Regions from separate parts of the Mesorhizobium sp. P5_C1 genome, predicted to be linked through region 1. Evidence: predicted binding sites of a transcription regulator. Region 1 holds the regulator's gene; the other holds the start of a gene.
The links. Region 1 encodes PhoB, which activates phosphate uptake and scavenging genes when phosphate is short. Its sites were predicted from a motif close to TGTCATNNANCTGTCAT; they were not measured.
Positions count from the first base shown of each region.

Region 2: the regulator PhoB is predicted to act here: its motif matches at 3,402-3,418, upstream of ACXJ7R_RS10155 (LTA synthase family protein).

Region 1 covers NZ_JBFULQ010000082.1:3,600-12,291, reverse strand. Annotated here, with positions in the region: gene pstA (phosphate ABC transporter permease PstA) at 1-376, shown strand, start outside; gene pstB (phosphate ABC transporter ATP-binding protein PstB) at 373-1,179, shown strand; gene phoU (phosphate signaling complex protein PhoU) at 1,205-1,912, shown strand; gene phoB (phosphate regulon transcriptional regulator PhoB) at 1,932-2,621, shown strand; gene ACXJ7R_RS09600 (ROK family protein) at 2,776-4,023, opposite strand; gene xylF (D-xylose ABC transporter substrate-binding protein) at 4,379-5,419, shown strand; gene ACXJ7R_RS09590 (sugar ABC transporter permease) at 5,569-6,900, shown strand; gene ACXJ7R_RS09585 (ATP-binding cassette domain-containing protein) at 6,916-7,716, shown strand; gene ACXJ7R_RS09580 (putative quinol monooxygenase) at 7,813-8,121, shown strand; gene ACXJ7R_RS09575 (EthD family reductase) at 8,156-8,470, shown strand; gene ACXJ7R_RS09570 (sigma-70 family RNA polymerase sigma factor) at 8,540-8,692, shown strand, end outside.
Region 2 covers NZ_JBFULQ010000088.1:5,464-14,783, reverse strand. Annotated here, with positions in the region: gene ACXJ7R_RS10160 (pilus assembly protein TadG-related protein) at 151-1,389, shown strand; gene ACXJ7R_RS10155 (LTA synthase family protein) at 1,435-3,387, opposite strand; gene fabD (ACP S-malonyltransferase) at 3,641-4,588, shown strand; gene fabG (3-oxoacyl-[acyl-carrier-protein] reductase) at 4,650-5,387, shown strand; gene ACXJ7R_RS10140 (acyl carrier protein) at 5,600-5,836, shown strand; gene fabF (beta-ketoacyl-ACP synthase II) at 5,871-7,133, shown strand; gene ACXJ7R_RS10130 (hypothetical protein) at 7,121-7,390, opposite strand; gene mltG (endolytic transglycosylase MltG) at 7,296-8,519, shown strand; gene ACXJ7R_RS10120 (YicC/YloC family endoribonuclease) at 8,678-9,320, shown strand, end outside.

The DNA.
Region 1 (8,692 bases):
CGAGGACATGCTCAACCTGGTGCCGAACGCGTTGCGCGAGGCCGGCACCGCGATCGGCGCGCCGCGCTGGGTGGTCATCAAGTCGGTCGCTTACCGCGCCGCCCTTTCCGGCATCGTCACCGGCATATTGCTGTCGATCGCCCGTATCTCCGGCGAGACGGCGCCACTACTCTTTACGGCGCTCAACAACCAGTTCTGGTCGAGCAATCTCAACGCGCCGATGGCCAGCCTGCCTGTGACCATCTTCCAGTTCGCTCTCAGCCCTTACGAGGAATGGCAGCAACTGGCCTGGACCGGTGCACTCATCATCACATTGACGGTTCTCGCGCTCAGCATCTTTGCTCGCAGCCTGACCGGACGCAGAGAGGACAAATGAGCCAGATGTTGTCTCCAGACATGACGATCGCCGCCGAGGCAATTGCCGGCAAGGCCAAGATCGAGGTCAAGAACCTCAACTTCTACTACGGCCAGAGCAAGGCGCTGAAGGACATCACGCTGTCGCTGCCCGAGCGCAGCGTCACCGCCTTCATCGGACCTTCGGGCTGCGGGAAGTCGACGCTGCTGCGCGTCTTCAACCGCATCTACGAGCTCTATCCCAAGCAGACCGCCGAGGGCCAGGTGCTGCTCGACGGCCAGAACGTTCTCGACCGCTCGCAGGACCTTAACCTGCTGCGGACCAAGATCGGGATGGTGTTTCAGAAGCCAACGCCGTTCCCGATGTCGATCTATGAAAACATCGCCTTCGGCGTCAGGCTCTACGAGAAGATCAGCAAGTCCGAGATGGACGGCCGTGTCGAGCAGGCGCTGAAGCGCGCCGCACTGTGGACCGAAGTCAAGGACAAGCTCAACGCCAGCGGCCTCAGCCTCTCCGGCGGCCAGCAGCAGCGACTCTGCATCGCCCGCACCGTGGCGGTGAAGCCGGAAGTCATCCTGCTCGACGAGCCGGCCTCTGCGCTTGACCCGCTGTCGACCGCCAAGATCGAAGAGCTGATCGACGAGTTGCAAGCCGACTACACGATCGTCATCGTCACCCACAACATGCAGCAGGCGGCGCGCGTGTCGAAGCAGACGGCCTTCATGTATCTGGGCGAACTGGTCGAGTTCGACCGCACCGAGAAGATCTTCACGTCGCCCCGCGAGAAGCGCACGCAGGACTACATCACCGGCCGCTTCGGCTGAGCTCAGGCATACGAGGACTAAGATCATGGGCGAACACACAGTCGCTTCTTTCGACGAGGATCTCGGACAGATCAGCAGGCTGATCCGCGACATGGGCGACCTCGCCGGCTCGATGGTCGGCGGCGCCACCAAGGCGCTGTTGAATTCCGACAACGCCCTGGCGCAGCGCGTCGTCTCCGACGATGCGATCATGGACGCGCGCCAGCGCGAGCTCGACGACCGCGCCATCACACTGATCGCCAAGCGTCAGCCGATGGCCGACGATCTGCGTCATGTCGTCGGTTCGATCCGCATGGCCGGCGACCTCGAGCGCATTGGCGACCTTGCCAAGAACATCGCCAAGCGCGTCGGCACCGTCGGCCTCAGCGTCACCCCGCGCGACCTGTCGCACTCCATCGACGCAATGGCGCAGCTGGTGCTGATCCAGGTGCAGGGCGTCATCGAGGAATATACGGCGCGCGACGCCGCGGCGCTGGCGAAGCTGCGCGCCGACGACGAGCGCATCGACGTCAAGTACACCTCGGTGTTCCGCGAACTCCTGACCTACATGATGGAAGACCCGCGCAACATCACCGCCTGCACGCATCTTTTGTTCTGCGCCAAGAACCTCGAACGCATCGGCGATCACGTCACCAACATCGCGGAAAATGCGTATTATGTTTTGACCGGTACGCAGCTGCCCGCCAATCGTCCGAAGCAGGACGAGACGGCGATGTCCGCGCCGGCGGCATGACGGCAGGGGTGACCAGTCGATGATCGCGCCACGCATCATGGTGGTGGAGGACGAGGAGCCGCTTGGCGTGCTCCTGCGCTACAATCTCGAGTCCGAGGGATACCAGGTCGAGGTGGTGACGCGCGGCGACGAGGCCGAAATCCGCCTCCAGGAAAACGTGCCTGACCTGCTGGTGCTCGACTGGATGGTGCCAGCAGTGTCCGGCATCGAACTCTGTCGCCGGCTAAGAATGCGTCCCGAGACCGAGCGGCTGCCGATCATCATGCTGACCGCGCGTGGCGAGGAAAGCGATCGTGTGCGCGGCCTCTCGACCGGCGCCGACGACTATCTGGTCAAGCCGTTCTCGACGCCCGAGTTCATGGCTAGGGTCAAGGCGCTGTTGCGCCGCGCCAAGCCGGAAGTGCTGTCCAGCGTGCTCAAGGTCGGCGACATCGTGCTCGATCGTGAATCGCACAGGGTCTATCGCAAGAAGAGCGAGATCCGGCTCGGACCGACCGAATTCCGCCTGCTCGAATTCATGATGCGCCATCCCGGCCGCGTGTTCTCGCGCAGCCAGCTGCTCGACAATGTCTGGGGCGAGACGATCTACATCGACGAACGCACGGTCGACGTGCATGTCGGCCGGCTGCGCAAGGCGGTCAACAATGGCCGCATGCCCGATGTCATCCGCACCATTCGTGGGGCGGGCTACGCAATCCGGGAAGATTAGGGATCTGCTGATATTCAGGTGATGCCGGCCTGCGAACGGCAGTCTCCTGCGCTTCCGGTACTCACGGATCCAAATGTCCGCTCCGTTCCGGTTCTCGGAACCCGCCATTCTCGACTCGGCCTAACCTGAATCTCAACGCATCCCGGCGCGTTATTCACGCAACGTTCTTGCCACCGAGGCCGGATCTCGCCTGCGTGCCGGGCGCGAAAATCTCCTGGTCTACGAAGGTCAGTGCCCGTGTGGCGCAGCCTTCGCGGATCAGTGGCAGTTCGTTCGGTTCGGTGTCGAAGGAAATCGATTGCGAATGCTGGCCGCCGGCGGTCTGGGCAATCGCCTCGCGCAATGCCGGCTCGATCAGGTCGAAGGCGGCGGCGCTGACGCCGACCATGGCGACGGGCGCCGGGTCGATCAGCGCGAACAGGCTGCCGAGACCGTAGCCGAGTGCCTCGCCGGCCTTGCGATAGGCCTCGCGCTCGGGTCCATCCCTCTCGCGGGCCGCGGTCGCCAGCGCGCGCATGTCGGCATCACTGACATCGGCGACCGGTTCCGCGTCCTCACTCATCTGCCTTGCGTTGCGCCAGATGGCGTAGTTGCCGGCATAGGCCTCGACGCAGCCGCGCCGCCCGCAGCGGCACAGCGCGCCGTGCGGCCGATGGATCATATGGCCGAACTCGCCGCCCGAGGAATGAGTGCCGGTGAACAGCTCGCCCTTCAGCACCAGGCCCATGCCGATGCCGTGCGACAACAGGATGGCGATGAAGTCGTCGCGGTAGCGCTCGGGGTCGCGCCAGCGCAACGCTATCGCCATCATATTGCAGTCGTTCTCCATGGTGGCGGGGATGCCGAACTCGTCCTCGAGTATGTCGGCGAAGGCGATATCGGTGTGCGGCGTGATCGGCGACCACAGCATGGCGCGGGCACGCGTGTCAGTGATGCCCTGGATCGCCAGCGCGATGCGGGCGACACTGCGGACGTCGAGGTCGGGGTCTTCGAGACGACGCCGTACGATGGCAACGCATTCACCGACCAGCGCGTCGCGCGACATGGTCAGCGTGTCCAGCCGGCGCTGTTCCTCGGCGATCACCTGGCCGGCATAGTCGATGACGGCGACCGAGAGGAAGTTCAGCGACAGCACCACGGTCATCACCGCCGCCGCTTCCGGATTGAGGCCGAGGCCGACCTGCGGCCGGCCCCGTTTGAGCGAGCCGGCCTCGCTCGGCTTGCTCTCAGTCAGGATGCCTTCGCCGATGAGGTCGGAGGAGATCGCCGATATGGTCGAATGGCTGAGGCCCGTGGTCGCGGCGATCTCGGTGCGGGACGGCTGTCCGGCGCGGCGCACGGCCGCAATCACCATCGCCCGGTTGCGGCGGCGCAGATCGTCGTGGCGGATTCCGACCGACATGCTTTTTCACATCCTCCCGGTCGCTGCAGCCTTTCGTGCCTCCCGAAGGCCATCAGCGAAGCCTGAAAGCGCGACGCGCTTCAGGTACTTGTTCCTGCACGTGTCGTTGCCCCAAAACCGCTGCGCACTTTTGGGGCGACATGCGCCAAGCCAAATTCTGGCAGAACCCTACCATCATGTCATTATTTATTCCGGAGCTCGAAAAAAACTCGGAGAGACGTCAAAATCCATCAGAATCGATGTTGACAGCGTTCGGGCGTTGGATCACTATTTTTTCGAGGCTCGAAAAAATAGAGCCTCTGTGCCGGCCTACGGGTCAGTTTGGTCGCGCCATACGCGGCGCAGGGAGGATATTATGAAAAAATTCACAGCCGCCATCCTGGCGGGTGTCGCCATGTCGCTGACGCTGGTGTCGGTCGCGCAGGCGAAGGACAAGGTCATCGGCGTTTCGTGGTCCAACTTCCAGGAAGAGCGTTGGAAGACCGACGAAGCGGCGATGAAGAAGGCCATCGAGGCGGCTGGTGACAAATACATTTCCGCTGATGCGCAGTCCAATCCGGGCAAGCAGCTCACCGACGTCGAGAGCCTGATTTCGCAGGGCGCCAACGCGCTGATCATCCTGGCGCAGGATGCCTCGGCCATCGGCCCGGCGGTGCAGAAGGCATTGGACGAAGGCATTCCGGTCGTCGGCTATGACCGGCTGATCGAGAACAAGAACGTGTTCTACCTGACCTTCGACAACAAGGAAGTCGGCCGCATGCAGGCCCGCGAAGTGTTCAAGGTCAAGCCGGAAGGCAACTACGTCTTCATCAAGGGCTCGGGCGCCGATCCGAATGCCGATTTCCTGTTCGCCGGCTCCATGGAAGTGCTCAAGTCAGCCATCGACAGCGGCAAGATCAAGAATGTCGGCGAAGCCTATACGGATGGCTGGCTGCCCGCCAATGCCCAGAAGAACATGGAACAGTTCCTCACCGCCAACGACAACAAGGTCGATGCCGTGGTGGCAGCCAATGACGGCACCGCCGGCGGCGTCGTCGCCGCGCTGACGGCGCAAGGGCTGGCAGGATCGGTTCCGGTGTCCGGCCAGGACGGCGACCATGCCGCACTGAACCGCGTCGCACTCGGCACACAGACCGTGTCGGTGTGGAAGGACGCACGCGAACTCGGCAAGAACGCTGCCGAAATCGCCTCGCAGCTGGCCGCTGGCACTGCCCTGGACAAGATCCCGAACGCCGTGAAGTTCACGACGCCCGGCGGCAACGAGACCAACTCGCTGTTCCTGACGCCGATCGCGATCACCAAGGACAATCTCAACGTCGTCATCGACGCCGGCTGGATCAAGAAGGACGAAGTCTGTGCAGGCGTCGCCGCCGGCACCGTCGCGGCCTGCAACTAAAACCGAACGGGATCCCGGTTCGATCTCAGCGCCGCGGCCCCTGGGCCGCGGCGTTTCTCAAGGGGCATTCCGCTTCAAATGATCGCGGAAAGCAAATAGCATCGTGTTTCCGGCATCCGCGCCAGACGGCAAACCGGTGGGAGGACTTCATGACCGACACGGCCTCTAACACGCCTGCCGCGAATACGCCCGCAGACCGGGCGCGTGCGTCCGAATTGAGCGCCGTCGGACGCTTCCTCAAGGCGACCGAACTCGATACGCGCATGCTTGGCATGGTCGGTGCGTTGCTGGTCATCTGGGTCGGCATTCATATCCTGTCGGGCGGACTTTTCCTGACGCCGCGCAATCTCTGGAACCTGTCGGTGCAGACTTCCTCGGTCGCGATCATGGCGACCGGCATGGTGCTGGTCATCGTCATGCGCAACATCGACCTTTCGGTTGGTTCCGTCGAAGGCGTGATCGGTATGATCATGGGTGTGGCGCAAGCCGAATTCCTCATTCGCGTCATCGGCTTCCAGCTTGGAAATCCCTGGCTCTGGATCATCGCACTGGTCGTCGGCGTGGTGCTCGGTCTTGTGATCGGGGCCTTCCAGGGCTTCATCATCGCCTATCTCGAAGTTCCTGCCTTCATCGTGACGCTGGGCGGCCTGTTGGTCTGGCGCGGCATGGCATGGCTGATCACCAACGGGCGCACGGTCGCGCCACTCGACGCTACATTCCAGCTGATGGGCGGCGGACCGCGAGGCTCGGTCGGCGCCACCGCCAGCTGGATCATCGGCATCGTCGCTTGCGTGGCTGTGGCTTTCGCGTTGCTCAACGGCCGGTCGCAGCGCAAACGGTTCAACTTTCCACTGCGCCCCGTGTGGGCGGAAACCTTTCTCGGTGTGGTCAGTTGCGCTGCCATCCTTGGGGCCGTCTGGATCGCCAATTCCTATCCGTGGCCAATCGGCATCGTGCGCCAGTATGCACAGCAGAACGGCATCACCATTCCCGAAGGCGGGCTGTTCATCGCCCACGGCATCGCCATACCGGTGCTGATGGCTGTCGCGGTCGGTATCGTCATGACCTTCATCACCAAGCGCACCCGTTTCGGCCGCTATGTCTTTGCCATCGGCGGCAATCCGGAGGCCGCCAATCTCGCCGGCATCAACACCCGCTGGGTAACCATGAAGGTGTTCATGATCATGGGTGTACTGGCCGCGATCAGCGCGGCGATCTCGTCGGCCCGCCTCAACGCGTCGACCAATGCGCTGGGCACGTTGGACGAGCTGCTGGTGATCGCCGCCGCCGTCATCGGCGGCACCTCGCTTGCCGGCGGCTCGGGAACGGTGCTCGGCGCCATGCTCGGCGCGTTGCTGATGCAGTCGCTGCAGTCCGGCATGGTGCTGCTCGGCATCGACTCGCCGCTGCAGAGCATCGTCGTCGGCGCCGTGCTGGTCGTCGCGGTCTGGCTCGATACCGTCTATCGCAAGCGCGTCTAGGGGAGGACAAGGATCATGGCAGACAAGACCGCTCCTACCAGCACTGCGCTGATCGACATGCGCAACATCTCGATCGCCTTTGGCGGCATCCGCGCCGTCGACGACGCCTCGATCGACCTTTTCCCCGGTGAGGTCGTGGCGCTGCTCGGACACAACGGCGCCGGCAAGTCGACGCTGATCAAGATCCTGTCCGGCGCCTACAAGCGCGACGCGGGCCATATCTTCGTCAACGGCGAGGAGGCATCGATCTCCAACCCGCGCGACGCCAAGAAATACGGCATCGAGACGATCTACCAGACGCTGGCGTTGGCCGACAATGTCGACGCCGCCGCCAATTTGTTTCTCGGCCGTGAGCTGATGACCGCCTGGGGTACGCTCGACGACGTTGCGATGGAGGCCGAGGCGCGCAAGGTGATGGGCCGGCTCAATCCCCGCTTCCAGCGCTTCAAGGAGCCGGTGATCAAGCTGTCTGGCGGTCAGCGGCAGTCGGTGGCGATCGCGCGCGCGATCCTGTTCAATGCGCGCATCCTGATCATGGACGAGCCGACGGCGGCACTTGGTCCGCAGGAAACGGCGCAGGTCGGCGAACTGGTCAAGCAGCTCAAGTCCGACGGCATCGGCATCTTCCTGATCAGCCACGACATCCACGACGTGTTCGAGCTTGCCGACCGGGTCTGCGTCATGAAGAACGGCCAGGTTGTCGGCACCGCGCGCACCACCGATGTGACCCAGGACGAGGTGCTCGGCATGATCATTCTGGGCAAATGCCCGCCTGGCGCCATTCCCGGGCCAGGCGCCCTGAAGATCGCCGCCTAGAACTCCAGCGGATCTTCCAAAAAAATCTTGCTACGTCTCGATCCGTTTCTGCCCGTCGGATCGTCCTTGGTGTGTCCAAACAGAAGGAGACATGCCATGTCCGACGAGTCCGTCATCTTGATCAATCTGCTTAAGGTCGAACCCGGGAAGCAGGATGCGCTGATCGCGCTCTTGAAGCAGAACACCGATACGGTGGTCCGCACGCTCCGCGGCTGGAAGACGACCCGGCTGATCGTGGCGCAAGACGGCGCCGGCGTCGTCATCTACTCCGAGTGGGAGACCCCCGCAGCCGTCGAGGCGATGCGCAGCGATCCGCGTATGAAAGCCTATTTCCCGAAGATATTGGAGCTGGCGAGCCTGGACTCGATCATGGGCTCGGCGGTGTTGAGCGAAACACACAAGTAAGAATGCCTCACACAAGCAACAAAGGAGAACCACAATGGCTCGGATGGTTGTGATTTACCCGACACCGGAGAACGTCGAGGCGTTTGACCGGCATTACTTCGAAATCCACGTGCCTCTCGCCAAGAAGCTTCCGGGCCTCAGGAAATACGAAGTCAGCAATGGCCCTATCGCAACGCCGGTAGGACCCTCCAATGTTCACCGGATCGGAACGCTGTATTTCGACGACCTTGCGGCGATCGAAAAGGCGTTTGCAAGCCCGGAGGGGCAGGCGGCCGGGGCGGATCGCCGCCTTTTTGCGCCTGATGACTCGGGCGTTCAAATGTTCCTTTTCGACAACAGGGAAGTTTGAACCCTCTTCCTTGTTCGTCTCGGGTAAAATGACGACGAAAGAGCGCGCAGGCGCGGTAGGTCTCGATACATGAACGCGAATGAATTCGAGGATCGTCTGAAAGCGCTGCGGCCACGCCTTCACCGCTACTGCGCGCGCATGACGGGATCGGCGGTCAATGGCGAGGACGTATTGCAGGACACCCTCGTCAAGGCCCTTCACGCGCGAGCCCAGGGCGCTGGA
Region 2 (9,320 bases), on a different contig from region 1:
AGGCTTCGTGGTTTCCGGCAACCGGGCCTTAACCACAATGTCAGGTTGTGTGGAGTTGAGATCCTGCAGTCAACGCTCGATTCATCAAGGAAGGCGCAGAAGCCAGGCCAATCCGCGCACAAAAGCGGCAAGCATTTCCGGGGGGTAAGGATGCTTCTTAGCAAGTTCTGGCGCTCGACGAGCGGCAATTTTTCGCTTGTGCTGGGGCTGGGGTTGCCGGCCATCCTCACGGCTGTCGCCTTCGCAACCGATGTCTCCACCCTGATGCGGGCCAAGAGCAACCTGCAGAATGCCCTCGATGCGGCAAACCTTGCCTCTTCGCATCTGGGCGATCTCGATATCACCCGCAATGACGCCTTTGACCGCTATTTCCAGGCCAACATCGCCGGCCATGGCGAACTCGGCAATGCGAAGGCGACGTTGACGGTCGACAAAGGCGTCAATTTCGTCAAGACGAAGGCGGTTGCCTCAGCCGACGTCACTCTCAACTTTGCCTTCCTGTTCGGCAAGGAAAAGCACATCGAGGTCGATGCCTCCGCCGTCGAATCGAACAACCAGCTCGAAGTCGTGCTGGTGCTGGACAACACCGGCTCCATGGCCGGGGCGCGCATGACGGCGTTGAGGACGGCGACCAAATCATTGCTCGACACGCTCGAGGCGACAAAATCGCCGACGCGCCAGATCCGCGCCTCGCTGGTTCCGTTCGTCACTGCCGTCAACGTCGATGGCGATGAATTCGACCCGTCCTGGATCGACATGGACGGCAAGTCCTCCACCAACGGCGTCAATTTCCCGGTCATCGACGGCAAGCGTCCCAATCATATGGCGCTCTTCAAGCAGCTCAAGCAGACCGGATGGACCGAGCCCGGATGGAACAACACCGGATGGAAGGGCTGTGTCGAGGCGCGGCCGGGCGCCTACAACATTTCCGATACCCCACCCGACCCGGACGAGCCCGACACGCTGTTTGTTCCGTATTTTGCGCCGGACGATCCCGAAGTTGCGCAGAAGCCGTCTGCCTCCTATGGCAAGATCGTGCTGTTGCTCACCGACGGCGAGAACGTCGTCTATGGCGCCAGCGAACAGCCGACGAAGTCCGACTACACATCCTATGGCTATCTCGCAGGTGGCCGTTTTGGATCGGACAGCCAGGCGACCGCGGCGCGCAATGTCGACGGCTGGACCAAAAGCGTTTGCACGCAGTTGAAGAACGAGGGCGTGCAAATCTACACCATGGTGCTGCAATCCGACACCGCCGCCAACCGCTCGCTTTACAGCGCGTGCGCCTCGGATCCGAGCGGCTACTATGCCGTCAACGATCCGACCAAACTGCCGGACGTCTTCCAGCAGATCGCCAACAAGTTCTCGAAGCTGCAATTGACGGATTGAACGYGTGAAGGGTCGCCAGGCCCGAGCCTCGCGGGATCGTTTGGCTCAACTCGTATGGGCGACAATTTTGTCGACCGTTTCGGGGAAGAAGTCCGGCGCCGCGAGGCGTTTGCCGAACATCATGTCGTACTGCAGCAGGCGGAAATCGCGGATCGTCGGATCGATTTCCTTCTGCCGTGACCAATCTGGCGTGGCTTCGCCCGTCGGCGTCAGCAACAAATTGCGGTCGACGACGCGGTAGCGTTCGCGCATCTCACCCAGGAAGCCGGTGTAGTAGGGGTGGGTGATGCCGGCGGTGGTGAGGATATGATAGGGCAGGAACGCCGGGCTCACCGCGCCCAGGTTCTCGACCGGACCGGAGTGGTTCGACCAGATGATCAGCGGCGTCTGGTGATGTTCAAGCGCGGCTTGCGGCGTCGGTTCCTTGCGCGGCGCGACATTGTCTTTCAGGAAGCCGGTTTCGACATAGACCGGCCCCAGCGGCGGCAGATGGTCGCCGAAGAAGGCGATCACGGTGGGACGGGAGCGTTTCTTCGCCCATTCGACAAGGCGTTCAAGGCCACGATCGGCGTCGGCTGACCCCTCGGCGTAGCTGAGCAGCGATTCGCGTGCCCATTGGCTGATCGGTGCCTGCACCGTGTGGGTCGGATTGTAATAGCGGTTGGGCTCGTAGGGGCCGTGGTTTTGCAGGCTGACCGCAAAGAAGAAGATCGGCTCATCGCTGGCGTCGGCCTCGCTGATGATCTCGTCGGTCATCGCCGCATCGGACGCCAGCGGCCCGCGCTTTTGCAAGGGCGGCAGCGTCTCTTCTGATTTGAAATCGTTGAAGCCGAAATCAGCGTAGACCGCGCCACGGTTCCAGAACCAGTTGGTGCCGGGATGGATGGCGCGCGCCCGGTAGCCCTGGCTCTTGAGGAACGTTGCGAGCGAAGGCGTCGGCGTGCGCACATATTGCTGATAGGGGATGCTGCCGGCCGGCAGGAAGGCATTGGAAAAGCCGGTCAGCGCCTCGAACTCGATGTTGGCGGTCATGCCGCCGAATTCGGGCGAGAACATCGAGCCCGAGCGCAACGTGCGCACGTTGGGGATCGGGTCGGGCGTGATGGTGACGCCGGGCAGCTTGGTCGGATCCCAGAAGGATTCGCTCATGACGATGATGATGTCGGGTTTCTCTGCCGGCATCGAGGCCGTCACATCGGTCCTGTCGATCGCCGCGATTGCCTTGTCTGAATAGCCTGGCGGTGCCGAGACATGGGCCATCGGCACGTTGAGGGCAAAGGCCAGGGCAAAGCCATTGGACGCATAGTTTTCCTTCTGGTCCCACATGATCGGGATGATCTGCAGCCGGTCCCTGGTCCAGGAGAAGGTGGCGTAGTCCATGATCGAAACGAAGAAGGCGAGCAGCGGCACCGCCAGCGTCAGCCGGGCAAGGCGGCCCTTGCGGCTGAGCGCCGGAACCTTGCGGCGCCATAGCCGCCAGCCATAGACGAGCAGCGACAGGCCGGCGACGATGCCGACCACCATGGCGAGCGCGGTCATCGGCCGGTCGCGCACCAGGAGCGGCAGCAGCGCGAAGATCTGGCGGGCATAGAGGAAATCGGTGGGATAGAGCGGATCGCCGAGATAATGCGACTTCTGGTGGCCGACGAAGGCAAGGGAAAGCGTCAGCGGCGCGACGATCATCAGGCTCTGGTGGCTGCGGCCAAGCACGGCATCGAGGCCGATCAGGATCAGGGCAAACACGACGATGGTGGTCCAGCCCGGCTTGAGCGGCTGCAGGAAGAAGGCGACCGTGCCGGCAAAGTCGCCGCGCACGATCAATTCGATCGCAAACACCATGACGGCCGCGATCGCCAGGCTGACCAGCCCATAGCGCACGACCGGCCATGTCCTGCCCGGCAGATAGCCGGTGGACGGGTCGTCTTCCAGGAACTGTGGCGCGGCTTTGCCGACGCGTTTAGAACTCTTTGCCACTTTAACTTCCCCACCCAGCGACAAACTCGTCACTCGATTGTCATATAATTGTCACGCAAAGCTAGCGCCTGTGGCGGAAATAAGAAGAGCCAGCAAACGATTCGTGAGCGGTTTTCATCAGGAGTGATCGCCAAAAAGCCTTTCGGAACAGGCACTCGGCCGGCGATGGTGCCGCCGGCCAGGGTCGAACTGGGCTTGACTTGGCGGCCTGCCTTGCGTCACAGGCAAGAAAAACCCGACTATCAGGCAAGCAAAACCAGCCCTTGGGAGCCCTCGCATGGCCGTTGCATTCACCTTTCCTGGACAAGGCAGCCAGGCTGTCGGCATGGGCAAGGATCTCGCCGATGCCTTTCCAGAGGCGCGCAGGATCTTCCAGGAGGTTGACGACGCGCTTGGCGAAAACCTGTCGAAGCTGATCTGGGAAGGGCCGGAGGAGACGTTGACGCTGACCGCCAATGCGCAGCCGGCGCTGATGGCGGTGTCGCTGGCCGCGATCAGGGCATTGGAATCGCGCGGCTTCTCGTTGAAGGACAAGGTCGCCTATGTCGCCGGCCATTCGCTGGGCGAATATTCGGCGCTCGCGGCCGCCGGCTTCGTTTCGGTTGCCGATGCCGCCAGGCTGCTGCGCATCCGGGGCAATGCCATGCAGGCGGCGGTGCCGGCCGGCGAGGGCGCCATGGCGGCTATCATCGGGTTGGAACAGGCGGATGTAGAAGCCGCCTGCGCCGAGGCTGCCCAAGGGGCTGGCTCTGTCTGCCAGGTGGCGAACGACAATGGCGGCGGTCAGCTGGTCATTTCAGGCACAAAGGGCGCAGTGGAGCTGGCGGCGAAACTTTGCACGGAAAAGGGCGCCAAGCGGGCGCTGATGCTGCAGGTTTCGGCGCCATTCCACTCCGCGCTGATGACGCCGGCGGCCGAGATCATGCGCGAGGCTCTGGGCAGCGTGGCGAAGGCCGCCCCGGTGGTTCCCATCGTCTCCAACGTCACCGTCACCCCGACCAATGATCCGGACGAGATCGCGCGGCGTCTGGTCGAGCAGGTGATTGCCCGCGTGCGCTGGCGCGAGACAGTGGAATGGTTCGGCGCAAACGGCATCGCCACGCTTTACGAGATCGGTGCCGGAAAGGTGCTTTCAGGCCTGGCGCGGCGCATCAACCGCGACATCGCCACCGCGTCGGTCGGCTCCGCGGCTGATGTCGAGGCGGCGCTGGCGACGCTTGTTTAATCTAGTGCCATTTGACCCTGCCCCGTGCAAAGGGTGTTCTCTTCTCAATCAGGAGACAAAAATGTTCGAATTGACTGGCCGCAAGGCACTCGTCACCGGCGCATCGGGAGGCATTGGCGAGGCGATCGCCAGGGTCCTGCATGCGCAAGGCGCCATCGTCGGCCTGCATGGCACACGGGTCGAGAAATTGGAGACGCTGGCCGCCGAGCTTGGCGATCGGGTCAAGCTGTTCCCGGCCAACCTGTCGAACCGTGACGAGGTCAAGGCGCTCGGCCAGAAGGCGGAGGCCGATCTCGAAGGTGTCGACATCCTGGTCAACAATGCCGGCATCACCAAGGACGGGCTGTTCGTGCGCATGTCGGACGCCGACTGGGATACCGTGCTCGAGGTCAACCTGACCGCTGTCTTCAGGCTGACCCGCGAACTCACCCATCCCATGATGCGCCGCCGTCACGGCCGCATCATCAACATCACCTCGGTTGTCGGCGTCACCGGCAATCCCGGCCAGGCCAACTACTGCGCCTCCAAGGCCGGCATGATCGGCTTTTCCAAATCGCTGGCGCAGGAGATCGCCACCCGCAACATCACCGTCAACTGCGTCGCCCCGGGCTTCATCGAATCGGCGATGACCGACAAGCTCAACGACAAGCAGAAGGAGGCGATCATGGCGGCTATCCCGACGCGCCGCATGGGCACCGGCGCTGAAGTCGCATCCGCCGTTGCCTATCTCGCCTCCAACGAAGCCGCCTACGTCACCGGCCAGACCATCCATGTGAATGGCGGCATGGCGATGATCTGAACGAGGTCCGGCGGAGTTGTTGCCGGCTTGTGAAAAGAGACCATTTCGGCTTGGACCTCTGCTATTTTTCGTGTAATGCGGCCCGCAACCCGGCGGTTCGGGCAAAAACCGGTCCGTGGCCGTTGCGTTTCCGGCAGGACCATCTTTCAGCTTGATTAGCGGCATTCTGCCCGCTAACGAAGACAGACAAACAAAAGACGAGGATGCCCCAAATGAGTGACACCGCAGAGCGCGTCAAAAAGATCGTCATCGAGCACCTTGGTGTCGATGCCGACAAAGTGACGGAGCAGGCGAGCTTCATCGATGATCTGGGCGCCGACAGCCTCGACACGGTCGAACTCGTCATGGCGTTCGAAGAGGAATTCGGCGTCGAGATTCCCGACGATGCGGCCGAGACCATCCTGACCGTCGGCGATGCGGTGAAGTATATCGACAAGGCATCCGCCTGACGCTTTCCGCAGTCATCACCGGGGAGGACCTGCGATGAGGCGTGTCGTCGTCACGGGCCTTGGGTTGTTGTCGCCATTCGGCATGGGCTTCGAGCACAGCTGGAAGGAACTACTGACCGGCCGCAGCGCAGCCAAGCGCATCACCGAGTTTGAGGTGGAGGATCTTGCCTGCAAGATCGCCCACGTCATTCCGCGTGGCGATGGCAGCAATGCCACCTTCAATCCCGAGGCCGTGCTCGAGCCGAAGGAATTGCGCAAGATCGGCGACTTCATCCTGTACGGGATTGCCGCCGCCGACGAGGCGCTGAAGGATTCCGGCTGGGAGCCAAAAACCCATCCCGAGCAGTGCGCCACCGGCGTGCTGATCGGCTCCGGCATCGGCGGCATCGAAGGCATCGCCGAGAACGCGATGATCCTCAAGGAACGCGGCCCGCGCCGCATCAGCCCGTTCTTCATCCCCGGCCAGATCATCAATCTCGTCTCCGGGCAGGTCTCGATCAGGCACGGGCTTAAAGGCCCGAACCACGCCGTCGTCACGGCCTGTTCAACCGGTGCGCACGCCATTGGCGACGCTGCCCGGCTGATCATGTGGGGCGATGCCGACGTGATGGTCGCCGGTGGCGCCGAAGCGCCGGTGACGCGGCTGTCGATCGCCGGCTTCGCCGCGTGCCGGGCGCTGTCGACCGATCGCAACGATGCGCCGCAAACGGCGTCGCGCCCCTACGACCGCGACCGCGACGGCTTCGTCATGGGCGAGGGCGCCGGCGTCGTCGTGCTTGAAGAGCTCGAACACGCCAAGGCGCGCGGCGCCAAGATTTACGCCGAGGTGACCGGCTACGGCCTCACCGGTGATGCCCATCACATCACAGCGCCTGCCGAAGACGGCGACGGCGCCTTCCGCTGCATGACGGCGGCGTTGAACCGGGCCAAGCTGACGCCCGCCGATGTCGACTACATCAACGCGCACGGCACCTCGACCATGGCCGATACGATCGAACTCGGCGCCGTCGAGCGGCTTGTCGGCAATGCCGCGTCGAATATTTCGATGTCGTCCACCAAGTCGTCGATCGGCCATCTGCTGGGGGCGGCCGGTGCTGCCGAAGCGATCTTTTCGATCCTCGCCATTCGCGACAATGTCGCGCCGGCGACCATCAACCTCGACAACCCGGAGCGCGAGACCGCGATCGACTTGGTGCCCAACAAGCCGCGCGCTCGCCAGATCGACGTTGCACTGTCCAATTCATTCGGCTTTGGCGGCACCAACGCTTCGCTTGTCTTCCAGCGCTATAATGGCTGATAGTCCAACTGCCCGGCGATGCTTCGGCATGCCGTCAATTTTGCCATATTCGCCCCTACTCTGCCGCAGGGGATTCGTTGAGCGATCAAACGGTAGGGCAAAATGAACACAAATCCGGCGGGCAACGGAGAATTCGGACAGCGTCCGGCATCGGGGCCGATCATGCCGAAGACGGCGAGCGAGGCATTGCGGCCGGAGGCCGGCACACCGCCGCCGAAGCGCTCGCGTGCTTCGCGCAGCCAGGTCGTCGTGTTCATGAACTTCGTCATCTCCGTGGTGATGCTGATGGTTCTGGCGGCGGGCGCCGCGGTCTACTTCGGCAAGCAGGAATTCACCGAAGCTGGACCCTCGGCCAATGGCGACACGTTCCTGGTCAAGCCGAATACCGGCGTCCAGGATATTGCCGACCAGCTCGAACGCCGCGGACTGATCAGCGACGCCCGGATCTTCCGCCTTGGCGTGCGCGCCTACGGCAATGATTCGGCGTTGAAGGCCGGCGAGTACGAGATCAAGCCCAAGGCTTCCATGCGCGACATCATGGAGCTTTTGAAGAGCGGCAAGTCGGTGATGTATTCGCTGACCGTTCCAGAAGGGTTGACGGTCGAGCAGGCGCTGCAGCGCATCGCCGATGAGCCGGCCTTGAGCGGCGGTATGCCGGCGACCACTCCTGCCGAAGGCAGCCTCGCCACCGACACGCTGCGCTTCACGCGCGGCGCGACACGCCAGCAGATGATCGACAAGCTGCTGGGAGATCAGAAGAAGCTGGTCGACGAAGTCTGGCAGCGGCGCGCGCCGGACCTGCCGCTGGCCAATGTCGAAGAGTTCGTTACGCTGGCCTCGATCGTCGAGAAGGAAACGGGCAAGGGTGACGAGCGCTCACGGGTTGCCGCGGTCTTCCTGAACCGGCTGGCCAAGGGCATGCGCCTGCAATCCGACCCAACCATCATCTACGGTCTGTTCGGCGGCAAGGGCAAGCCGGCGGACCGGCCGATCTACCAGTCGGACATCCAGAAGCAGACGCCCTACAACACCTATGTAATCAACGGCCTGCCACCGACGCCGATCGCCAATCCGGGTCGGGCGGCGCTGGAGGCGGTGGCCAATCCGTCGAAGACCGACGATCTTTACTTCGTCGCCGATGGTACCGGCGGGCATGTCTTTGCCGCGACGCTGGAAGAGCACAATGAGAACGTCGCCCGCTATCGCGCGTTGCAGAAGAAGCAGGCCGACGACGCCGCCAAAGGCGCCAACACCACCGGCGCCGGCGACAGCAATGCCGACAAGCCGGCCGACGGCAATGCCGACAAGCCGGCTGACAGCAATGCTGACAAGCCGGCTGACGCAGGCGACGACAGCGGCGGCGGCGATGCGGGCGCTGCCCAGTAGGACGAAGAAGGGCGTTGCCACAACGCGGCGCCCCTGACATTTGGAGCAGCGCGGCGCGTCCGATTTCGGCGTGCCTGCGGCGCAGTCATTTTTAAGCCGCACGTGCTCCCCTCCGGAAAACCGGTTTCGGAGCGATGTGCCAGGGACTTGTGGGCGATATGAATTTGCAGAGCATGACCGGTTTTGCGCGTGCCGTCGCCGAGCATGAAGGCACCGCGATCGCCTGGGAGGTCAAGTCCGTCAACGGCAAAAGCGTCGAGGTGAGGCTGCGATTGCCGCAAGGTTTCGAACGGCTGGAACCGGCTGTCAGGCAGACGCTTCAGAAGCGCTTTGCGCGGGGTAATTTCCAGGCGACGCTGACCATTGGCCGTGCCGCCGGCGCTCAGGCGCAGCCCGTCGTCAACGAAGTCTTTCTGAAGGACCTTGCGGGGCTCGCCAAGCGGTTGCAGGAGCAGTTCGGTGTCGCCCCCGCGACATCGGACGGATTGCTTTCGCTGCGCGGCGTGCTCGATATTCCCGAGACTGTCGAAACCGAAGAGGTGCGCGCCGCGCTCGACATCGCGATCACGGCTGCGCTCGAGGTGGCCCTCAAAGGGCTGGAACAGGCGCGACAGGGCGAAGGTGCTGCGCTGGCCCTGCTGCTGGCGGGCCATATCGACGCAATCGAGGCGCTGACGCTGCGGGCCGAGGCCGATCCGTCGCGCGAGACGGCGGCGATCCGCGAACGCCTGGCCGAGCAGGTCAGGCTGCTGATGGACGCGTCCGCCAATCTGGACGCCAGCCGGTTGCACATGGAGGCGG